DNA from 2 places in the Rhodococcus jostii RHA1 genome. Region 2 is predicted to be linked to the other one. Evidence: predicted binding sites of a transcription regulator. Region 2 holds the regulator's gene; the other holds the start of a gene.
What was found. Region 2 encodes HspR, which represses chaperone genes until heat shock. Its sites were predicted from a motif close to ANNTGAGTNNNNNNNACTCANNT; they were not measured.
Positions count from the first base shown of each region.

Region 1: dnaK (molecular chaperone DnaK) is a predicted target of HspR. The motif match lies at 7,549-7,571, and genes of this name have one in related genera.

Region 1 is NC_008268.1:7,446,245-7,456,514, reverse strand. Features, by position in the region: partial or broken gene RHA1_RS52175 (protein kinase domain-containing protein) at 175-3,132, shown strand; partial or broken gene RHA1_RS33940 (VOC family protein) at 3,207-3,595, opposite strand; gene dnaJ (molecular chaperone DnaJ) at 3,713-4,882, opposite strand; gene grpE (nucleotide exchange factor GrpE) at 4,966-5,637, opposite strand; gene dnaK (molecular chaperone DnaK) at 5,634-7,481, opposite strand; gene RHA1_RS33920 (transglycosylase domain-containing protein) at 8,675-10,270, shown strand, end outside.
Region 2 is NC_008268.1:5,912,493-5,922,762, forward strand. Features, by position in the region: gene galT (galactose-1-phosphate uridylyltransferase) at 1-956, opposite strand, end outside; gene RHA1_RS51350 (RNA-guided endonuclease InsQ/TnpB family protein) at 1,168-1,860, shown strand; gene RHA1_RS26785 (DinB family protein) at 2,076-2,618, opposite strand; gene RHA1_RS26790 (hypothetical protein) at 2,751-3,071, shown strand; gene RHA1_RS26795 (hypothetical protein) at 3,142-3,402, shown strand; gene RHA1_RS26800 (hypothetical protein) at 3,409-3,975, opposite strand; gene dnaK (molecular chaperone DnaK) at 4,276-6,120, shown strand; gene grpE (nucleotide exchange factor GrpE) at 6,117-6,767, shown strand; gene dnaJ (molecular chaperone DnaJ) at 6,790-7,974, shown strand; gene RHA1_RS26820 (heat shock protein transcriptional repressor HspR) at 7,974-8,381, shown strand; gene RHA1_RS50630 (hypothetical protein) at 8,468-8,608, opposite strand; gene RHA1_RS26825 (hypothetical protein) at 8,662-9,138, opposite strand; gene RHA1_RS26830 (response regulator) at 9,428-10,054, shown strand; gene RHA1_RS26835 (sensor histidine kinase) at 10,056-10,270, shown strand, end outside.

The DNA.
Region 1 (10,270 bases), 1.5 Mb from region 2:
GCGATCAGCATGCTCGACAACACCGCTGGTGACGTTTCTCGTCGGACACCCGCTATGAATGGGCAAGGCTTCCTTCTCCCTCGGAGTGCCGGTATGGGCTTCCGCTGGCGAGGTCGAACGATATTCTGGGGACATACCTGCGAGAGGCGTGCGGTAGATGAGTCGGTGTTGCCGGTGACAGAGGCGGATCCATTCGCGACGCAAGGGGACGTGTCCGGTTCGGTCACCGCGGAGCTGGCGGCGGCCGGGTTCGAGGACGCTCGGGAGATCGGCCGCGGCGGGTTCGGCGTCGTCTACCGGTGCCTGCAGATCTCGCTGGCTCGCACCGTGGCGGTCAAGGTTCTCATCGCCGACCTGGACGAGCTGAACCGGACGCGGTTCCTTCGGGAGCAGCGCGCGGCGGGCCAGTTGACCGGCCACCCCAACGTCGTCAATGTGCTGCAGGTGGGCGTCACCGACAACGGCCGGCCTTTCATCGTGACGCCCTATTTGGCCCAGGGCTCCCTCGATGCGCGGATCCACCGCGACGGAACGCTTCCATTGGAGGAGGTGCTGCGGTTCGGGGTCAAGTTGGCCGGGGCACTGGGGACCGCGCACCGCCAAGGGATCCTTCATCGCGATGTCAAGCCCGGCAACATCTTGCTCACCGACTATGGCGAGCCGGCGCTGACGGACTTCGGCATCGCCCACATCGCGGGCGGGTTCGAGACCACGACCGCCGTGGTGACGGGGTCGCCGGCGTTCACCGCCCCCGAGATTCTGGCCGGGGAGTCGGCGAGTGCGGCCGCGGACGTCTACGCACTGGGGGCGACGTTGTTCGCGGCGATCACTGGGCACGCCGCCTTCGAACGTCGCAGCGGCGAGCAGTTGGTGGCCCAGTTCCTCCGGATCAGCTCCGCGCCCGTGCCGGATCCCCGGGAGCACGGCGTCCTCGAGGACGTCAGCGCCATCATCGAACATGCAATGTCCGGCGACCCGGGACGCCGCCCCTCCGCCGCGGAACTGGGCGAACTACTGCAGGCATCTCAGCGTCGTCATGGGTTCCCGGTCGACGAGATGGCATTGACCCCCGATCCGGGCGTAGTACAGGAGAGCACGCGCTCGGCCCCCGCGGATTCTTCCTCGCCGGAACGCGAGCCGGGTGGACGCTGGCCGGCACCAACATCGGATTCGGTCCGGACCGGCGGCCTTCCCCTGGAGTTGACCAGTTTCGTCGGCCGCCGCACGGAGCTGGCCGAGGCGAAGAACTTGTTGTCGACCTCACGGCTGGGCACGTTGACCGGGATCGGCGGAGTCGGCAAGACTCGACTGGCGGTGCGGGTCGCGACCACGGCGCAACGGGATTTCCCCGACGGAGTGTTCCTGGTGGAGTTGGCCGAACTTCGTGACCAGTCGCGATCCGTGGCCGCCCCCGGATTCGTGCTCACCGACGACAACACGGTCACCGTTGCCCGCATCTGCCGGCGACTGGACGGGTTGCCGCTGCCGATCGAGTAGGCGGCAGCACGACTACGCGCGATGTCGCCCGAGCAGATCCTGGCGCGGCTGACGGACCGCTATGCATTGCTCACCCGCGGCAACCGGAGCGCACCGTCGCGGCAACAGACACTACGGATGTGCATCGACTGGAGCTACGACCTGTGCACGCCCATGGAACAAAAGGTGTGGGCACAGCTGTCGGTGTTCGCCGGGGGCTTCGAACTCGATGCCGCAGAAGAAGTCTGCGACGCGGATCCCGCAGCGGACGAACTCCTCGACACGGTGACGTTCCTGGTCGACAAGTCGATCCTGACCCGGGAAGCTGTCGGCGCGACAGTCCGCTTCCGCATGCTCGAGATCTTGCGGGACTACGGCCGGGAAAAGGCGCAGGAGGCCGGCGAGTATCCCGACCTTCGTCGCCGACACCGGGAATACTACGAGCGGTTGGCACTCGAGGCGGAAGCCGACTGGATCAGTTCCCGGCAACTCGAGTGGATCACCGGGCTCGGCAGGGGGCAGCCGAATCTGCGGGAGGCGCTGGAGTTCTGTTCGTCCGACAATCCCCACACCGGGCTTCGGATCACCGCCGCCCTCTTCCCGTTCTGGCTTTCCCGGGGTTTGCTCAGCGAGGGACGGCACTGGTTCGACCGCCTCCTCACCCACCTGACGGGCCCCCTTACTGTCGAGCGGGCAAAAGCGTTCTACGCCGACAGCATCCTGGCCGGACTACAGGGCGACCTTCAGGTGCCGACCGCCCTGGTACGGCAGGGTCGTCTGCTCGCCGACCAGCGGACCGACCCGATTTCGCGCGCACACCTCGACCTGGCCGAGGGATTCCTGGCACTGTTCGGGGGTCAGCTACCCGACGCACGGGCGCATCTCGACGAGGCCGTTCAGGTGTATGCCGCACGCGGCGACCTTCTCTGCCAGGTCGTCGCTCTCCTCGGCCTCGAATTGACGCACGACATGCTCGGCGAGGCTGAGCGGGCCATCGACTGCCACGAGCGGGTCCTGGCGATCACCGAGCCACGGGGGGAAGTGGTGTATCGGTCGTACACCCTTTGGGCACTTGCTGTCGCGGTGTGGCGGCACGGTGATCGCGCGCGAGCGATTCGGTTACTCGAGCAGTCGCTGCAACTCAATCGCGGGGTCAACGGTCGCCTGAACGCCAGCCTCTGCCTACAGGCACTGGCATGGATTGCCGCCGAGGAGCACAACTCCCGGCTCGCGGCCGTGTTGATGGGGGCCGCGGAGGAACTCGCCTGGTCGGTGGGGAGCCCGGTGGTGGTCTTCCCCGGTCTGCTCGAGTACCAACAGGAGTGCGAACGTCAGACTCGGCGGGCCCTGAGTGATCAGGCCTACGCCGCCGCCCACCGGGAGGGCGCTGCGCTCGGTTTCAGCGGAGCCGTCGCCTACGCGCTGGGCGAGCAACTCCCGCCCACGCCGACGTCCGCCGCCGATCCGACCAAACGCGAACGCCAGGTCGCCGAACTGGTCGCCGAGGGGCTGACCAACAAGGAGATCGCCGCCCGCCTGACGATCTCACCCCGCACCGCGCAGGGCCACGTCGAGCACCTTCTGACCAAGCTGGGATTCACCTCACGCGCTCAGATCGCGGCGTGGATCGTGGAATCGCAGAACAAGCCTTCCTGAGATCACGTCGGGTGGTGACGTCATGCGGAAGCCCGCACGGCGGAACCGGGTACGGTGGTGAGGTTGATCCGAGGTCACCTGGCCGGTGCGGAGGACTGGAACAGATCGATCAGATTGCCGACGGGGTCCGCGAGCAGAATCTGGCGACCACCCGGGCCGCTGACCACATCGCTGCGAAAGGCGACACCGGCGTCACGCAGTCGGGTGATCTCGGCGTCGAGGTCGCTGACGATGAGGTGGATACGGTTGCCGCCCGGGCCGGTGATGTCCGACGTGGTGGCGCGAGCACCCGAACTGGCCGGGCCGGACAACAACAATCGCAAGGGGTCACGGATCACGTCGGCGAACGCAGGGGCGAGATTGGTATGCAAGGTGAAGCCGAGGTGGCTGGTATAGAAGTCGTGGCTGCGGACACGTCATCGACGAGGTAACGGACGCCGGCGCATTCGTCCGGTGGGGTCATCGGACACTCCTTTTCACGGTTGGGTGGCGAGGGTGGGAAGCAGGTACAAAATGCGGGTGTCGATCTCGACGGCGGAAATGACGAGGCGGTCCCTCGGTGCTGACATCGTTCCCGACATCATCGGCTGTCCGCCCAACCGGAGCGGGGGTCGAATCCGCCCATTTCCTCTGCCCGAGCGTACGCCCGCAGCGCCTCAGCGGCTTCGTGGCCGAGATCGGACGGGACCGCGACCTCTACGGTGACCAGCAGATCGCCGACCGCGTCGCCGCGGCGGGGCACCCCGCGTCCGCGCAGCCGGAACGTTCTCCCCGACTGGGTTCCCGGCGGGATCTTCAGACTGACCCGACCATCGAAGTTTGGGACGGACAGCACGGTCCCCAAGGCCAATTCGGCGAACGACACGGGAACGGTGACGGTGAGATCATCGCCGCTGCGGGCGAACACCGGATCCGGTTCGACGCGCACGGTGACATACAGGTCCCCCGACGGCGCCCCACCGAGACCAGGTTCGCCCTGCGCCGGTAACCGGATGCGCTGCCCGTCGCTCACCCCGGGCGGAACACGGACGGAGATAGTGCGGGTGCGGTCCCCGATCCCGGCGCCCTGACAATCCGGGCAGGGGGTGTCGACGATCGATCCCGTGCCCCGGCAATCCTCGCAGGGTTCGCTGAACCCGAAGCCGCCCAGATTCCGGTTGCGCACCCCGACGCCGCGGCAGTGTGGGCACGTTCGTTGCCGGGTTCCCGGCCGTGTGCCGGAGCCGTGACAGCTGGTGCACACCATCGGCCCGGTCATCAACAGCGGCAACACCATCCCGGCAACCGCCTCCCGGAACGACAGTCTGGTCTCGGTCTCGACGTCACTGCCTCGCTTCGGCCGGGCCGATGCAGTTCGGGTTCCTGCGCGCCGGAACAGGTCTCCGAGCACATCGCCGACCCCACCCAGAGGATCGCCTATGGTGAAGGGCGAACCGCTCCCGAACAGGTCCCCGAAGTCGAAGCCGCCCGAGCCGGTGCCAGGAGGAAAACCCGTCCCGGGGAACCCCCCTGATCGGAGCAGCCGGCGCACGCGGTCGTAATCCTTGCGTTTGGCGGGGTCCGAGAGCACCGCGTACGCCTCACTGACCTTCTTGAACCGCTCCTCCACCTCGGTGTTGTGCGGGTTTGCGTCCGGATGCAGCTCCCGAGCCAATGTGCGGTACGCCTTCTTGATCTCCTCGGCCGACGCCGTCGAAGGGACACCCAGGACGGCGTAGAAGTCGCGGTCGAGCCATTCCTGCTGCGACACTTGGCATCCTCCTTCCTTCTCCAGGCCGCGACGAGAGCGCAATGCGTTCCGAGATCGGCGTCGTCAGACTGGTGTGCGGTGTCTCAGGAGCCGTCGACCGGTGCGGTGCCCGTGACGTTCCCCGGCGACGCGGGCCCCTCGACCACGGTCACCGTCGCGGTCCGCAGCACCTTGCGGTCACCGAAGGTGTAGCCGCGTCGCAGCACCCTGCCCACGACGGGATCGCCCCCGGCACCTTCGTGCTGGATCGCTTCGTGCAAGGTGGGATCGAAGCGGTCACCCTCTTCACCGAATGCGGCCACTCCCAGGCCGGTCAGGATCGCATCGAGCCCGGCCGCGATCGCACGCAGGGGTTCGGTTTCGAGGTCGCCGTGCTCGCGGGCTCGATCGAGGTCGTCGAGGATCCCGAGAAACTTCGCCGCCACCGACGCCGTCGCGGCCTCGACTGCCGCGTGTCGGTCGCGTTCGATCCGGCGCCGGTAGTTGGTGTACTCGGCCTGCACCCGCTGCAGATCGGCGGTCAACTCCGCCACTCGATCAGGGTGTTCGCGCGCCGCCCGATCGGCCCGGTCACCGGGGTGCATCTCCGCGTCGGACGTGGTCGGCTGGGGTTCCCGTTGTGGTGTCGGGGTGACGGGCTCGCTCGGAGTGTGCTCGCGTACCCGGCCGGTATCCGGATCGAAGCGGCGTTTGTCGGTGATCGAGATCGGTTCCCGCGGCGGCTTGTCGCCGTCGCGGCGCTCGCTGCTGCTCATCGGTTGTCCTCCCGTCCGGGTTCGTCCACCACCTCAGCGTCGAAGACCTCCTCGGCCCCTCCCGAGGAACCGTTCCCACCGCCGGTGGCGGCCGAGTCCTTCGCCTGCGCGTCGTAGATCGCCTGGCCCAAAGCTTGCGAGTCGGTGGTCAGTTTCTCGATGGCCTCTTTGATGGCCGTGACGTCGCTGCCCTTCAACTTCTCCTGGGCATTCGTGATCGACGACTCGACCTTCTCCTTGACGTCGGCGGGCACCTTGTCCTCGTTGTCCTTGATGAACTTCTCGGTCTGGTACACCAGCGACTCGGCCTGGTTGCGCACCTCCGCTTCCTCCCTGCGTTGGGCGTCCTCGGCAGCGTGAGCCTCGGCGTCCTTGATCATCCGGTCGATCTCTTCCTTCGACAGACCGGAACCCTCCTGAATCTTGATCGTGTTCTCCTTGCCCGTGCCCTTGTCCTTGGCGGTCACGTGCACGATGCCGTTGGCGTCGATGTCGAAGGTGACCTCGATCTGCGGCACCCCCCGCGGTGCCGGCGGAATCCCGGCCAGCTCGAACGAGCCGAGCAGCTTGTTGTGCGAGGCGATTTCGCGCTCACCCTGGAACACCTGGATCTGCACCGAAGGCTGGTTGTCGTCAGCGGTGGTGAACGTCTCGGAACGCTTGGTCGGGATGGTGGTGTTGCGCTCGATGAGCTTGGTCATCACGCCACCCTTGGTCTCGATGCCGAGGGACAGCGGGGTGACGTCGAGGAGCAGCACATCCTTGACCTCGCCCTTGAGAACACCGGCCTGCAGGGCGGCGCCGACGGCGACGACCTCGTCCGGGTTGACACCCTTGTTCGGTTCCTTCCCGCCGGTCAGCTCGCGCACCAGATTCGTCACGGCCGGCATACGGGTGGAGCCACCGACGAGCACGACTTGGTCGATGTCCTTGACGGAGATCTTCGCGTCCTTGATCACCGATTGGAACGGGGCCCGGGTGCGGTCGAGAAGATCGGACGTGATCTTCTCGAACTCGCTGCGGGACAACTGCTCGTCGAGGAACAGCGGGTTCTTGTCCGCGTCGACGGTGATGTAGGGCAGGTTGATCGACGTGCTCTGCGACGAGGACAGTTCGATCTTGGCCTTCTCGGCAGCCTCGCGGAGACGCTGCAGAGCCATCTTGTCCTTGGTCAGATCGATACCGTTCTGAGCCTTGAACTTGTCGGCCAGCCACTTCACGATCCGGTCGTCCCAGTCGTCACCACCGAGGTGGTTGTCACCGGACGTGGCGCGAACCTCGACGACGCCCTCGCCGATTTCGAGCAGCGAGACGTCGAACGTGCCGCCACCGAGGTCGAAGACCAGGATGGTCTGTTCCTTGTCGCCCTTGTCCAGGCCGTAGGCCAGTGCGGCCGCGGTGGGCTCGTTGACGATGCGCAGGACGTTGAGACCGGCGATCTGGCCGGCTTCCTTCGTGGCCTGACGCTGGGCGTCCTCGAAGTACGCGGGGACGGTGATCACGGCGTCCGTGATGTCCTCACCCAGGTACGCCTCGGCGTCGCGCTTCAGCTTCATGAGCGTGCGCGCGCTGATCTCCTGAGCGCTGTACTTCTTGTCGTCGATCGCCACATGCCAGTCGGTGCCGATCTCCCGTTTCACCGATCGCACCGTCCGGTCCACGTTCGTCACCGCCTGGTTCTTGGCGGGCTGGCCGACCAGCACCTCACCGTTCTTCGCGAACGCCACCACCGACGGTGTCGTGCGCGAACCTTCCGAGTTGGCGACCACCACCGGGTCGCCGCCCTCGAGCACGCACACCACCGAGTTCGTGGTCCCCAAATCGATTCCCACCGCGCGAGCCATGACCGCCTCCAGCAGCACACCGGGTGGGCGTGATCCTTCGGTCGATCTGCGTCGTCACACCCACCGAACTTGAGTGTTATCGACTCAATTTTCCCTCCGGTCCAAACCGAGGTCAAGGCGAAGGATTGAGCGTGGAACGCTCAACCTTGCTGTGTTTGCCCGGTGGATTTCGTCTTGATCGGTCGCCGAGGCGCTTGGTAGGAGATAGCCCGCTCACCGTCGAATGGCAAGGAACACAAGCAGTCCGAGTGGTCCGGCGGTAGATCCGCGACCACCCCGAACGCCGGGCCGCGGATTACCCGCAGCCCGGACGACTGCGTTGATTCACCCCACCCTCCCACGCGATTCACTTGGCCGGGACCGGCCACGCCGACGTCTATCGGCGCGCAGCCCGATCGGGTTGCCGTCGGCGTCGGCAAGCACGCAGATCCGCATCTCGGGTGCGACATGACGTGGAGCGTTGCGCTCGGTTGCGCCGGAGGTCGGATACGGGGATCACCAGGCTTCGGATTGTGGGTCTCATGTTCGTCTCCTCGGGGCTATCTGATGATTCGTCATCTCGTATCGACGCAACCGGGTTCCAGATCGGGCCTCCGAGCGGTTCGTCATCTTCTACCAAGGGGCTCCTTCATCGTTTGCGGCAGTCGACGGGTGGCGGATCGTCCACCGGTTCAGCGCATTTGATGGTCTCTCCCCGGAACAGGTCGGGGAACGCGCTATCGGTGTTACCTTGAGCCCTGTGTGTGGCGGTCGGCAATCCTCGCGGCGGCGCACGGCGCTGCTTACCGTGCTAGGGGTGATCGCCGCCGAGCGCATGGCCGTGCAGTTCGGCCACACCAACGCTACGAGCGACGTGCACGAGACGCTCCCAGCTGACATCGGAGCCGACGCGCTCGCGCCGCGCCGCGCCCCGGAGCGCGGCGCCGTCAACTGGCCGGTATCGCTGCCGGCCCGCGCGCGGGCACCGTCACCGACCTCGGCCGTGTCACCATGCCCGTGCGGAACAGCCCCTGTGTGCTCCGGGTGTGACAGGCAGGCACCGGCTGCCGTCCCATCAGATCTGACGCCACTCCCCTATCGTGACCGCCACGGGCTTGTGCGCCACATCCCTTCCCGGACGTGCCGCGTGACCCGATAGTCGTTTCAGCACTGGCAGATTCGTTGCCGGTGCACCGTCGGAATGAGGTGCCGAAGTGCATTCCAAGATTGTTCTCAAGCTCACCGGCGCCACCGTGGCCGCGGGGATAATGCTGGCCGGGGTGATGTTTCCGGTCGCCGCCGGGCTCGGGTACGCATCCAACCGTGCCGCCGACAGCGTCGGTAATTCCTCGGCCGAACTGGCCGACGGGGTGGTGCCGGCGGTGACGACCATGACGGACATCACCGGGAAGCCTATTGCCTGGCTGTACGACCAGCGCCGATTCGAGGTCCCCAGCGACCAGATCTCCAACGAGATGAAACTGGCGATTCTCTCCATCGAGGACAGGCGGTTCGGCGAACATCAAGGGGTGGACTGGCAAGGCACGATGCGGGCCTTCTTCACCAACACCACCAGCGGTCAGATCGAACAGGGTGCCTCGACCATCAATCAGCAGTACGTGAAGAACTACCTGCTGCACGTGGTCGCCAAGACCGACGCCGAACGCCGTGCCGCGATCGAGACCACGCCGGTCCGCAAGATCCGGGAAATCCGGATGGCGATGACCCTCGACCAGGAACTTTCCAAAGAGGAAATTCTCACCCGGTATCTGAACCTGGTGCCGTTCGGCAACGGTTCTTTCGGGGTGCAGGACGCCGCCCGCACATACTTCGGCATCGACGCCAAGGACCTGAATCTGGCGCAGTCGGCGATGCTCGCGGGCATGGTGCAGTCCAGCTCCGCACTGAACCCCTACACCAACCCGGAGGGGGTGTTCGAGCGCCGCAATGTCGTCCTGGACACCCTGGTCGTGAATGTTCCGGACCGGGCCGCCGAGATCCGCGCCTTGAAGGAAACACCGCTCGGGGTGCTCCCGAAACCGAACAATCTGCCCCGGGGATGCATCGCCGCCGGCGACCGCGGGTTCTTCTGCGACTACGCGTTGCAGTACCTCCAGACCGCCGGGTTGTCCCGGGAGCAGCTCGAAAAGGGCGGCTACCTGATCCGCACCACCCTCGATCCGGCCGTGCAGGGATCGGTGAAGTCGGCGGTGTCCACTTACGCCGACCCGAAACTCCCGGACATCGCGAGCGTGATGAACGTCGTACAGCCCGGGCAGGACCAACACAGGGTCCTGGCGATGGCGGGCAGCCGCAACTACGGCCTGGACGCAGCCGCCGCGGAGACGGTGCAGGAGTTGCCCTATTCACTGTCCGGGCACGGCGCCGGATCGGTGTTCAAGGTCTTCACCACGGCAGCGGCCATGGAGAAGGGGCTGCGTCTGAACGCGATCCTCGACGTACCGGGCCGGTTCGATGCCTTCGGGATGGGCGACGGCGGCGCCCCAGGGTGCCCCGGCGGCGCCTACTGCGTGCAGAACGCCGCCCCGTATCCGCGGGCACTGTCGCTCACCGACGCCCTCGCCCAGTCGCCGAACACCGCGTTCGTGAAACTTCTCCAGGCCACCGGGGTCGATGCGACGGTGGACATGGCGATACGCCTCGGCATGCGGTCCTACACCGAACCGGGCACGTCCGGGTACGGGGACCAAAGCCTGGCCGACATGCAGAAGGACCAGAATCTGGGGTCGTTCACCCTCGGCCCGGTGTGGATCAATCCGCTCGAGCTGTCGAATGTCGCCGCGACCCTG
Region 2 (10,270 bases):
CCCTCGAAGAACCGGTCGACCCGCCGCAGCAGTTCGAGATAGACGTGGGCGAGTTCGTCGCGCTCGTCTTCGGACAGTTCGGTGAGGTCACGGACGTCGCGGTGCGGTGCGAGATGTACCTCCAGCGGCCAGCGCGAGGCAGCGGGAACGTACGCGGTCCAGTGTTCGGCGGCCAGGACCACGCGCCTGCCGGATCGTGTTTCGGCGTCGAGGACGTCGGCCAGCAGGAGCCGCCCGGTGCTCTCGAAGTGCTCGCGGGAGCGCCGGATCAGCGCGTCCGTGCGGGGCGGCAGGTACGGGTAGGCATAGATCTGTCCGTGCGGATGGGTCAGGGTGACGCCGATTTCCTTGCCCCGGTTCTCGAAGCAGAACACCTGCCGGACCCCCGGCAGCGCCGACAGTTCGGCGGTGCGGTCGGCCCAGACGTCTACGACGGTGCGGACCCGGGCGACGCTCAGGGTGGCGAAGGCGGCATCCGGGTTGCTGGTGAAGCACACGACCTCACATCTGCCGGCTCCCGGTGCCAACGGCCACAACGCTTCTCCGTCGACGCAGTCCGGAAGGTCCTGCTCGGCGGCGGCCGTCGCCAGCGACGGGAACCGGTTCTCGAACACCACCACGTCGTAGTCGTCGGCCGGAATCTCCGTGGGCGCCTTGCCCGGCACACTCGGGGCGAGCGGCGACGCGTCCGGCGGCGGCAGGAACGTGCGGTCCATCCGCTGGGCGGCGATGACCACCCATTCCCCGGTGAGCACGTCGAACCGCATCTGCGCCTGCGACACCGCCGGCGGCAGCGGACGTGAATCAACAAGCTCGCGGGTGGCTCCGCCCGACACGTACGGCTCCGAGTCGTCGAAGTAGATCAGTTCGCGGCCGTCCGCGAGGGTCGTCCGGGTCTTACGCATCCGGAGCCGTGTGCCGGTCTCCCGCGCATCCTGTTCGTCACGCACGGTCATCGACGAGTCCTTCCCGGTTCTCCCGTGTCACCAGCCCACCGGGAATGGTGGGACGGATTCCGTACAGGACTGCTGTCCCGGGCAACGCGTGCAGCCCGAGGTTTGGTCACTGGAGTTCGGTGAGTCCAGATCCGATTCTGTCCTCTGCCCTTCGAAAGTCAACACAAACGAACAATTTTGCAACTTTTCGATCATCGCGTGTTGGACGCCGATGAAGTGCACAGTTGTCGAGAACCCCCGCCTGCTCCGCCGCGCCGAATGCAGGATCGAAAGAGCCCGGCGAGAGGTGGCGAGAAAACAGAAAGGATCCAACAACCGACGAAAGGCGGTTCGCAAGGTCGCTCGCCTGCACGCCAGGGTCGCCGATGCACGCAGGGACTTTCATCACCAGACTTCGACCAGCATCATTCGCGATAACCAAGCGGTGTATATGGAGAATTTGGCCGTGAACGGTCTCGCTCGCACGCGGTTGGCGAAGTCAGTTCACGACGCCGGCTGGTCAGCTTTCGCGTCGATGCTCGAGTACAAGGCGATCCGTTATGGACGCACATTCCATCGTATCGATCGGTGGTTTCCGTCAACCAGGATGTGTTCGACGTGTGGGACTGTCGGCGAAAGGAAGCCACTGAACGTCCGCGCGTGGACTTGCGGATGTGGCTCCGTCCACGACCGAGACCACAATGCAGCCAAGAATATCCTCGCGGCGGGACGCGCCGAGAGACTAAACGCCTGTGGAGCGAGGGTAAGACCGGCAGCGATGTCGGCGCAGCGCGGCGAAGCAGGAACCCACCGAGGTAGCCGACCGGCTGCGGTAGAAAATCCCGACCCCAGGGTCGAGGAGGATGTCAAAATGACTTTTTCTGGGCAAGAAGAAGCTGGGGAGGCGAGTACCACTTTGAGGTAAGGGCCACCTGATAATGGGTTGGGTCCCGGGTGGGGAACCGTACCCCTGGGGTAGGTAGCCGGTGCCCCCGCGGCGGGGCACCATGGTTTTCACCAGTCGGCGAAAGGTTGGACCGCAGGAGGTAAGTCAACACTCGAAACGCCACATGCTGAGAAGAGAACACCTCACCGGAACCCGAACCCGGTGAGGTGTTTTCGTCTGTTCTGCCGGGTGGGTCAGAACTCCATGCCCGCGTCGGCGCCCATCTTCATGGTGGTGTTTCCGCCGTCGAGGGATTCCCGGATGATGTCGGCGTGACCGGAATGGTGGCCGGTCTCCCGGATGATGTGGAGCAGGGTGCGGCGGATCGTCCACCACTGCCGCTCGGGTGCCCAGGGTGCGGTGGGCAGGGGGACGAGCACGTCCAGGTCGTCGAGGCCGGCCACGGCGGCCTCCGTCGCGCGGGCCACCTCGGCGTACTCGGCGAGCAGTCCCTCGAGGGTTTCGTCGTCGCGCATGTAGTACTTCTCCATCGCCCACTCCATGTCGAATTCCGCGTTCTCGTCCGGCTCGAGAATGGTTTCGACCCAGTGCTTTTCCGTGTGGGACACGTGCTTGATCAGTCCGCCGAGCGTCAGGTCGCTGACGGTCGAACGCTGCCGTGCCTGTGCGTCGTCGATGCCGCGGACGGTGATCAACAGGGTGGCTCGCTGCTCCTGGAGGATCTGGAGGAGGTCGGCGCGCTCACCGGTGGCCGGGGACTTCTGCGAAGTGGTCATGAGAAGAACAGTAGAAGCAATTGAGGTCAGAAACGGTCCTCATTAGGAAGGCCTTCTCAGGGTTTTTCTCGGGGTCCAAGTTGGGTGCCTTCCTGGATGTGCGGAAAGCGTCCGCCGCGAAGGATTCTCGGTATGAACTTCGACTCTCCGACACCGGCGCCCCGGCCTTCGCGCCGACGCGTGTGGCCCCGCGTTCTCGGCGGCATGGTGTCGCCCGTCCTCGTCGCCGTCACGGTGGGAGCCGGCACGTTCGCCTACGCCTCGACCGCCGCGGAGAGCGACGCCGGCGGGCAGATGGAATTCAGGCGAGCCCTGACGATTCCACCGCTCGCGCCGGGTGTTGCGGGCCCTTATCTGGGTACCCCCACGGTGACGCGCCATCTCGATATCGCCGGGTCGAGCCGGATCGGCGCGGGCGAACCCGCGATGCCCCACCAGCCCGCACCCGGGTGACCCCGCCCGGTTCTCTCTTCGGAGTCCGCCCAGCCCACCGATGATCAGCCCATCGATGAAAGGAATCATCATGATCCGCACGACGATGACCGCACTGGCAGCCGTGGCTCTCGTGTTCGGCGCCGCGTCCGTGACCCAGACCGCTGCCGCCCACCCGGCCTGCAACTCCTCCTACGAGGGCACGACCAACGACGAGTACGACCCGGACCCCGACTTCACGGGGACGACCAACGACGAGTACGACCCCGATCCCGAGTACTCGGGCACGTCCAACCGCGAATACGACCCGGACCCGGAGTTCCACGGCAGCACCGATCCGTGCCAGGTGTGAGTCCGGTCAGCGGTTCCGGCGCAGCCACGGAGACACACCGGGAGCGAACAGGGCGAGCACTCCCACCGCGACGAGGGCGCTGTAGGCGAGCGGCGCCCATTGCAGCACACCGGCGGTCGCGTCACCGGCGTCGGACAGCAGGGTCCACAGGCCCACTCCGCCGGCGACGCTGAGGACGCCGACGACGGCGAGGGTGATCTGGCCCGCCGGTTTCCGGGCGCGCAGGAGTTGTATGCCCAGCAGTCCGAGGAGGATCAGGACGACGGCGATGGCACCGCTGCCGATCAGCGTCAGGTTCACCGTGTCGGTGATGTCCGTCGCGGAGTCCCCGGGATTGTCCGCGGCGACCGACGCCTCGAGGGCGTCGCGGACGGCGCCCAGGTCGAGCGCGATGGCGCCGGCGATTCCGGCGAGAACGACGAACGATCCCACCCAGGCGGACAGCGACACCGCGACGGCCTTCGGGGTGTCATCGGTGGGGGTGGCGCGCAGCGGGCTGACCGCGAACTCCGGACGCGGCGGTACGGGTCGCGGCGGTTCGGGCCGGCGTGGCGGCTGTTCGGGTGTCGTCACGCTGCGATCCTATCGACCTGCCGTAGCGTGGCGTGCCGACGCGCGGGTCCGCGTCGGCGGCCTCGCTACGGGAAGGCCTCGAAACAAGGCGCCGAAAAAAGATGTGGGCATCCGGGAACAAATCTCCGCACCCCTCCGTTGAGCCTTACGACAACATGAGCGTGCAAGACTCAAGTTCGAATTGACTCCCGACGGTGTCGGAGTGCAAACTTGAGCGGAGGGCGCTCACTAAGCGCCAACATCGCAGTTCAGTAATGAAAAACCTGCCCACAGGACTGCAAAACGAAAGTGAGGAACACTATGGCTCGTGCCGTCGGTATCGACCTCGGTACAACGAACTCGGTCGTGTCTGTGCTGGAAGGCGGCGAGCCCGTAGTGGTCGCCAACGCCGAAGGTTCACGCACCACCCCGTCGATCGTCGCCTTCGCCAAGAACGGTGAGGTGCTGGTCGGCCAGCCCGCCAAGAACCAGGCCGTCACCAACGTCGATCGCACCATCCGCTCCGTCAAGCGCCACATCGGTACCGACTGGAACGTGGAGATCGACGGCAAGAAGTACACGCCCCAGGAGATCAGCGCGCGCACGCTCATGAAGCTGAAGCGCGACGCCGAGGCGTACCTGGGTGAGGACATCACGGACGCCGTGATCACCGTCCCCGCGTACTTCGAGGACGCCCAGCGTCAGGCCACGAAGGAAGCCGGCCAGATCGCCGGTCTCAACGTCCTGCGCATCGTCAACGAGCCCACCGCGGCCGCACTGGCCTACGGCCTGGACAAGGGCGACAAGGAACAGACCATCCTGGTCTTCGACCTCGGTGGCGGCACCTTCGACGTCTCGCTGCTCGAAATCGGCGACGGCGTCGTCGAGGTTCGCGCCACGTCCGGTGACAACCACCTCGGTGGTGACGACTGGGACGAGCGCATCGTCACGTGGCTCGTCGACAAGTTCAAGGCTCAGAACGGCATCGATCTGACCAAGGACAAGATGGCACTGCAGCGTCTCCGCGAGGCTGCCGAGAAGGCCAAGATCGAACTGTCCTCGTCGCAGAGCACGTCGATCAACCTGCCCTACATCACCGTCGACGCGGACAAGAACCCGCTGTTCCTCGACGAGCAGTTGTCCCGCAGCGAGTTCCAGAAGATCACGTCCGATCTCCTCGACCGCACCCGCGCGCCGTTCCAGGCCGTGATCAAGGACAGCGGCATCGCCGTCAAGGACATCGACCACGTCGTGCTCGTCGGTGGTTCCACCCGTATGCCCGCAGTCTCCGATCTGGTGCGCGAGCTGACCGGTGGCCGTGAGCCCAACAAGGGTGTCAACCCGGACGAGGTCGTCGCCGTCGGCGCCGCCCTGCAGGCCGGTGTCCTCAAGGGCGAGGTCAAGGACGTGCTGCTCCTCGACGTCACCCCGCTGTCCCTCGGCATCGAGACCAAGGGTGGCGTGATGACCAAGCTCATCGAGCGCAACACCACCATCCCGACCAAGCGTTCCGAGACCTTCACCACCGCTGACGACAACCAGCCTTCGGTGCAGATCCAGGTGTTCCAGGGTGAGCGCGAAATCGCCTCGCACAACAAGCTGCTCGGCTCGTTCGAGCTGGCCGACCTGCCGCCCGCCCCGCGTGGCGTGCCGCAGATCGAGGTCACCTTCGACATCGATGCCAACGGCATCGTGCACGTGACCGCCAAGGACAAGGGCACGGGCAAGGAGAACACGATCAAGATCCAGGACGGCTCCGGTCTGTCCAAGGAAGAGATCGAGCGGATGGTCAAGGACGCCGAGGCTCACGCCGAGGAAGACAAGGCCCGCCGCGAAGAGGCCGAGGTGCGCAACCAGGCCGAGTCGCTGGTGCACCAGACCGAGAAGTTCATCAAGGACAACGAGGACAAGGTGCCCGCCGACGTCAAGGAGAAGGTCGAGGCTGCCATCAAGGAAGCCAACGACGCTCTCGCAGGCACCGACATCGCGGCCGTCAAGACCGCGGTCGAGAAGCTGGCCACCGAGTCGCAGGCCCTCGGCCAGGCGATCTACGAGGCCAGTGCCGCTGAGGAAGCCGCCAACACCGACGGCTCCGGCGCGAATGGTGCCGACGACGTCGTCGACGCCGAGGTCGTGGACGAGCCGTCCGACTCGGAGAAGAAGTGACGTCCGACAACACCGAGCAGGAACCGGTCACTTTCGTGGACAAGCGGAAGATCGACCCCGAGACCGGTCGGACACGGGACGCGGAGCCGGTAGTGGAGCCCCTCGCGGGCACCGCTGCCGCCCCGCAGCCCGGCTCGGTGGACGAAGGGGCCCTGCCGGAGACGGCAGCTCCGGAGACGGACGAGTTGGCGGAGCGCACCGCCGACCTGCAACGACTGCAGGCGGAGTACGCCAACTACCGCCGCCGCGTCCAGCGCGACAAGCAGGCCGACATCGCGAACGCCAAGGCGTCCGTCGTCGGTGAGCTCATCGCGGTGCTGGACGACCTCGACCGTGCACGCAGCCACGGCGACCTCGACTCGGGGCCGCTGAAGGGTGTGGCAGACAAGCTCACCGGCACTCTCACGTCGCTCGGCCTGAGCGAGTTCGGCGCCGAGGGCGACGCATTCGATCCGGCGCTGCACGAGGCAGTGCAGCACGAGGGCGAGGGTCACGACCCCGTTCTCGGCACGGTGATGCGAAAGGGCTACAAATTCGGTGATCGCGTCCTGCGGCATGCGATGGTAGCTGTGATCGATCGCGCAGGCGATGCCGGCGCGAACACCTCCGACGAGGCGGCGAAGCCCGCCGAGTCGGAACAAGAGTAAGAGCGAGAGGAGGAGACGCCCAGTGAGCCAACGGGAGTGGATCGAAAAGGACTTCTACAAGGAGCTGGGCGTCTCGTCCCACGCATCCGCGGACGAGATCAAGAAGGCGTACCGCAAACTCGCCCGCGACCTTCATCCCGACGCGAACCCCGGCGACACGAAGGCCGAGGAGCGTTTCAAGTCCGTCAGCGAAGCACACGCCGTGCTCTCGGACCCTGCCAAGCGCAAGGAATACGACGAGGCCCGGCGACTGTTCGCGAGCGGCGGTTTCGGGCAGGGCGGCGGCGGATTCAACCCCGGAGCCGGTGGTTTCGGCCAGGGCGGATTCGACATCAACGACCTGTTCGGTGGCGGCGGCGCGGCGGCCGGTGACGGCGGCTTCGGCGACATCTTCGGTGGCCTGTTCAATCGCGGCGCCGGTGGCGGCGGCGCGACCCGCACGACCAACCGTCCCCGTCGTGGCAGCGACGTCGAGACGGAGACCACCCTCGAATTCCGCGAAGCCACGCTCGGCGTCACGGTTCCGCTGCGTCTGACCAGCCCGTCGCCGTGCACCACCTGCCACGGCAGCGGTGCCAAGCCGGGAACCAGCCCGCGAGTCTGCCCGCGTTGCAACGGGACCGGAATCGTCAGCCGCAACCAGGGCGCGTTCGGGTTCAGTGAGCCGTGCGACGACTGCCGCGGTACCGGCTCCATCATCGACTCGCCGTGCGAGGTGTGCCACGGCAACGGCGTCACCAACCGGACTCGCACCATCACCGTCCGCGTCCCCGCGGGTGTCAGTGACGGACAGAAGATCCGGCTGGCAGGCCAGGGTGAGGCCGGCCTGCGCGGCGCACCGTCCGGCGACCTGTTCGTCACGGTCCGGGTGCGTCCCGACAAGGTGTTCGGCCGCAACGGCGACGACCTCACGCTCGTCGTTCCCGTCAGTTACGGTGAGCTCGTGCTCGGAACCACCGTCTCCGTCCCCACCTTGGAGGGGCGTGTCGGTGTGAAGATTCCTGCGGGCACCGCCGACGGCCGGGTTCTGCGGGTTCGCGGGCGAGGCGTCCCCAAGCGTGCCGGTGGCGCCGGTGACCTACTGGTCACGGTCAAGGTCGCCGTTCCGCAGAAGCTCGACGACCCGGCCACCGAAGCATTGAAGACCTATCTGGAAGCAGAGAAGGCCAGCGGATTCGATCCGAGGGCCGGGTGGGCGGGTGCTTGATGAGCGATACGACTCAGGATCCACGCGAGAGCGCCGTTGATCCGGACGCCCAGATCTTCGTGATCTCGGTGGCCGCGGAACTCGCCGGCATGCATGCGCAGACGTTGCGCAACTACGACCGGCTCGGTCTCGTCACCCCGCACCGCACGTCCGGTGGCGGCCGACGGTACTCGCCGCGGGATGTGGCGTTGCTCCGCGAGGTGCAACGCCTCTCGCAGGACGAGGGTGTCAACCTCGCCGGGATCAAGCGGATCATCGAGCTCACCAACCAGGTGGAGGCTCTGCAGCACCGGGTTCGCGAGCTGGCCGAGGAGATCGCGAAGATTCACGCCGGGTACCGGCGCGACCTCGTTCCGATCCCACGGAGCAACGCGCTCGTCGTGTGGAAGCCGCGGCACCAGCGCTGACCCGGCGATCTCTCGGGTGAACCGAACCGATGTCGCACTGGTCCTGTCGGAGTGAACCAGTGCGACATCGGGCCCCAACCCCCGGCTTATCGGTCGCGGTTGCCCCAGCGGGGCCCGCGACGGGTGCGTGATCGCGGAATGTTCATCTCCTCGAGACGTGCCTTGATCTCCTCGGTGGTCCACATCGTGCGGGAGACGGTGGGGGTGGGGGTCTCGGTGACGTGCATGATCATGTTCTGCGGCTTTCGTCGAGTGTTCGGTGGATGGTCGGGATCGGCTGTCAGGGGTGTCCGTACAGGTGGTAGCCGGCGTTCATGTTCGGGTAGCCCGAGTCGATCCAGCTGCTGATGCCGTAGGCGTGGCCGTAGTTGGCGTCGACGCGGGTTCCGTCCACGTCGGTCGTGTTGCTGTAGTTGTCGGCGCGGAACACGGCCTGGGCACCGCCGGGGAGCGAGTACGTGGCATCCACCTCGACGCCGTTCGGGTCGGTGGAGAATGCCTTCACGATCTGGCTGCTGTGCGGGGCGAGGTAGTCCGACGGCGCCTGAATCCACTGCCCGTAGGGGTTCGACGAACCCGCGAGGACCATCGGCAGGTCGGTGTCGTTGCTGATCGTCATCGCGATCGTCGGTCCCGATGTCGGCATCGTGCCCGCCGTGGCAACCCCGGCGGCGGCGATGGCGAATCCGGTGACGGCCACTGCGGTGGCGGGCAGTGCGATGAAGAGTGCGACGCGGCGACGGGCGGTGGTGCGCATGATGGCTTCTCCTGGGTTCTGGAACTTCGGGGGTCTGACGCTTTGGGGTGGAACGTCTGGGGCCGTGGGGTTTTCGGTTTCCGATCTCCCCGTTTCCGGTGTGTGTCAACTATGTCGTGAATGCGCGCCGTCGTCTGTCCACCGACAGGACGGAGGGCGGGATGAATCCGGTGTCCACCGATCGGGGGACAGCGGGCCCGCGAAGTGCTCCGCGCGGGCCTGCTCTCGTGAGAAAGTGAGCAATGGACTTCGCTGGAGTCGCTTCGCATCGGACCACGCCGTGAGCGCCGTGCGGGTCGTGGTGGGCGACGACCACCCGATCTTTCGGGACGGTGTCGTCCGTGCGCTCCTCGCGAGTGGCGACATCGAAGTGGTCGGTGAGGCGGACGACGGTGCGGCGGCGCTCGCCCTGATCCGCGAACTCGCCCCCGACGTCGCACTGCTCGACTATCGGATGCCGGAGCTCGACGGTTCCCAGGTGGCGGCGGCCGTGCGACGAGCCGAACTCGCCACGCGCGTGCTGCTGCTGTCTGCGCACGACGAATCCGCGATCGTGTACCACGCGTTGCAGGAGGGGGCGGCGGGATTCCTGCCGAAGGAGTCGACCCGGGCGGAGATCGTGAAAGCCGTCCTGGACTGCGCACAGGGCCGCGACGTCCTCCCCGCCTCCCTCGCGGTCGGACTGGCAGGCGAGGTGCGTCGTCGCAGTGAACCGGTCGGGCCGGCGCTGAGCGGTCGGGAGAAGGAAGTGCTGGCGCTCATTGCGCGCGGGCAGAGCATTCCCACGATCGCCGGTGAGCTGTACCTGGCGCCGTCGACGGTCAAGACCCATGTCCAGCGCCTCTACGAGAAGCTCGGGGTCAGCGACCGCGCCGCCGCGGTGGCCGAGGCGATGCGACGCGGCTTGCTGGAGTGACGTGCCGCATCCGTCCCAGAGTCGCGTAGTTCGTCGTTACAGCACCGAGGCGGTCCGGGTGACCGCCATACTCCGGTTACCGCTGATCGGTCTGATGGCGCTGCTCGGACCGGTGATCCGCGTGACGCACTGGCAACCCGACGTCTTCGCGGGGCTGCTGATCGGGTATGCGGCGGTCGCTCTCGGCTGGCTGATCTTCGTCCTGGTGCGGGACGT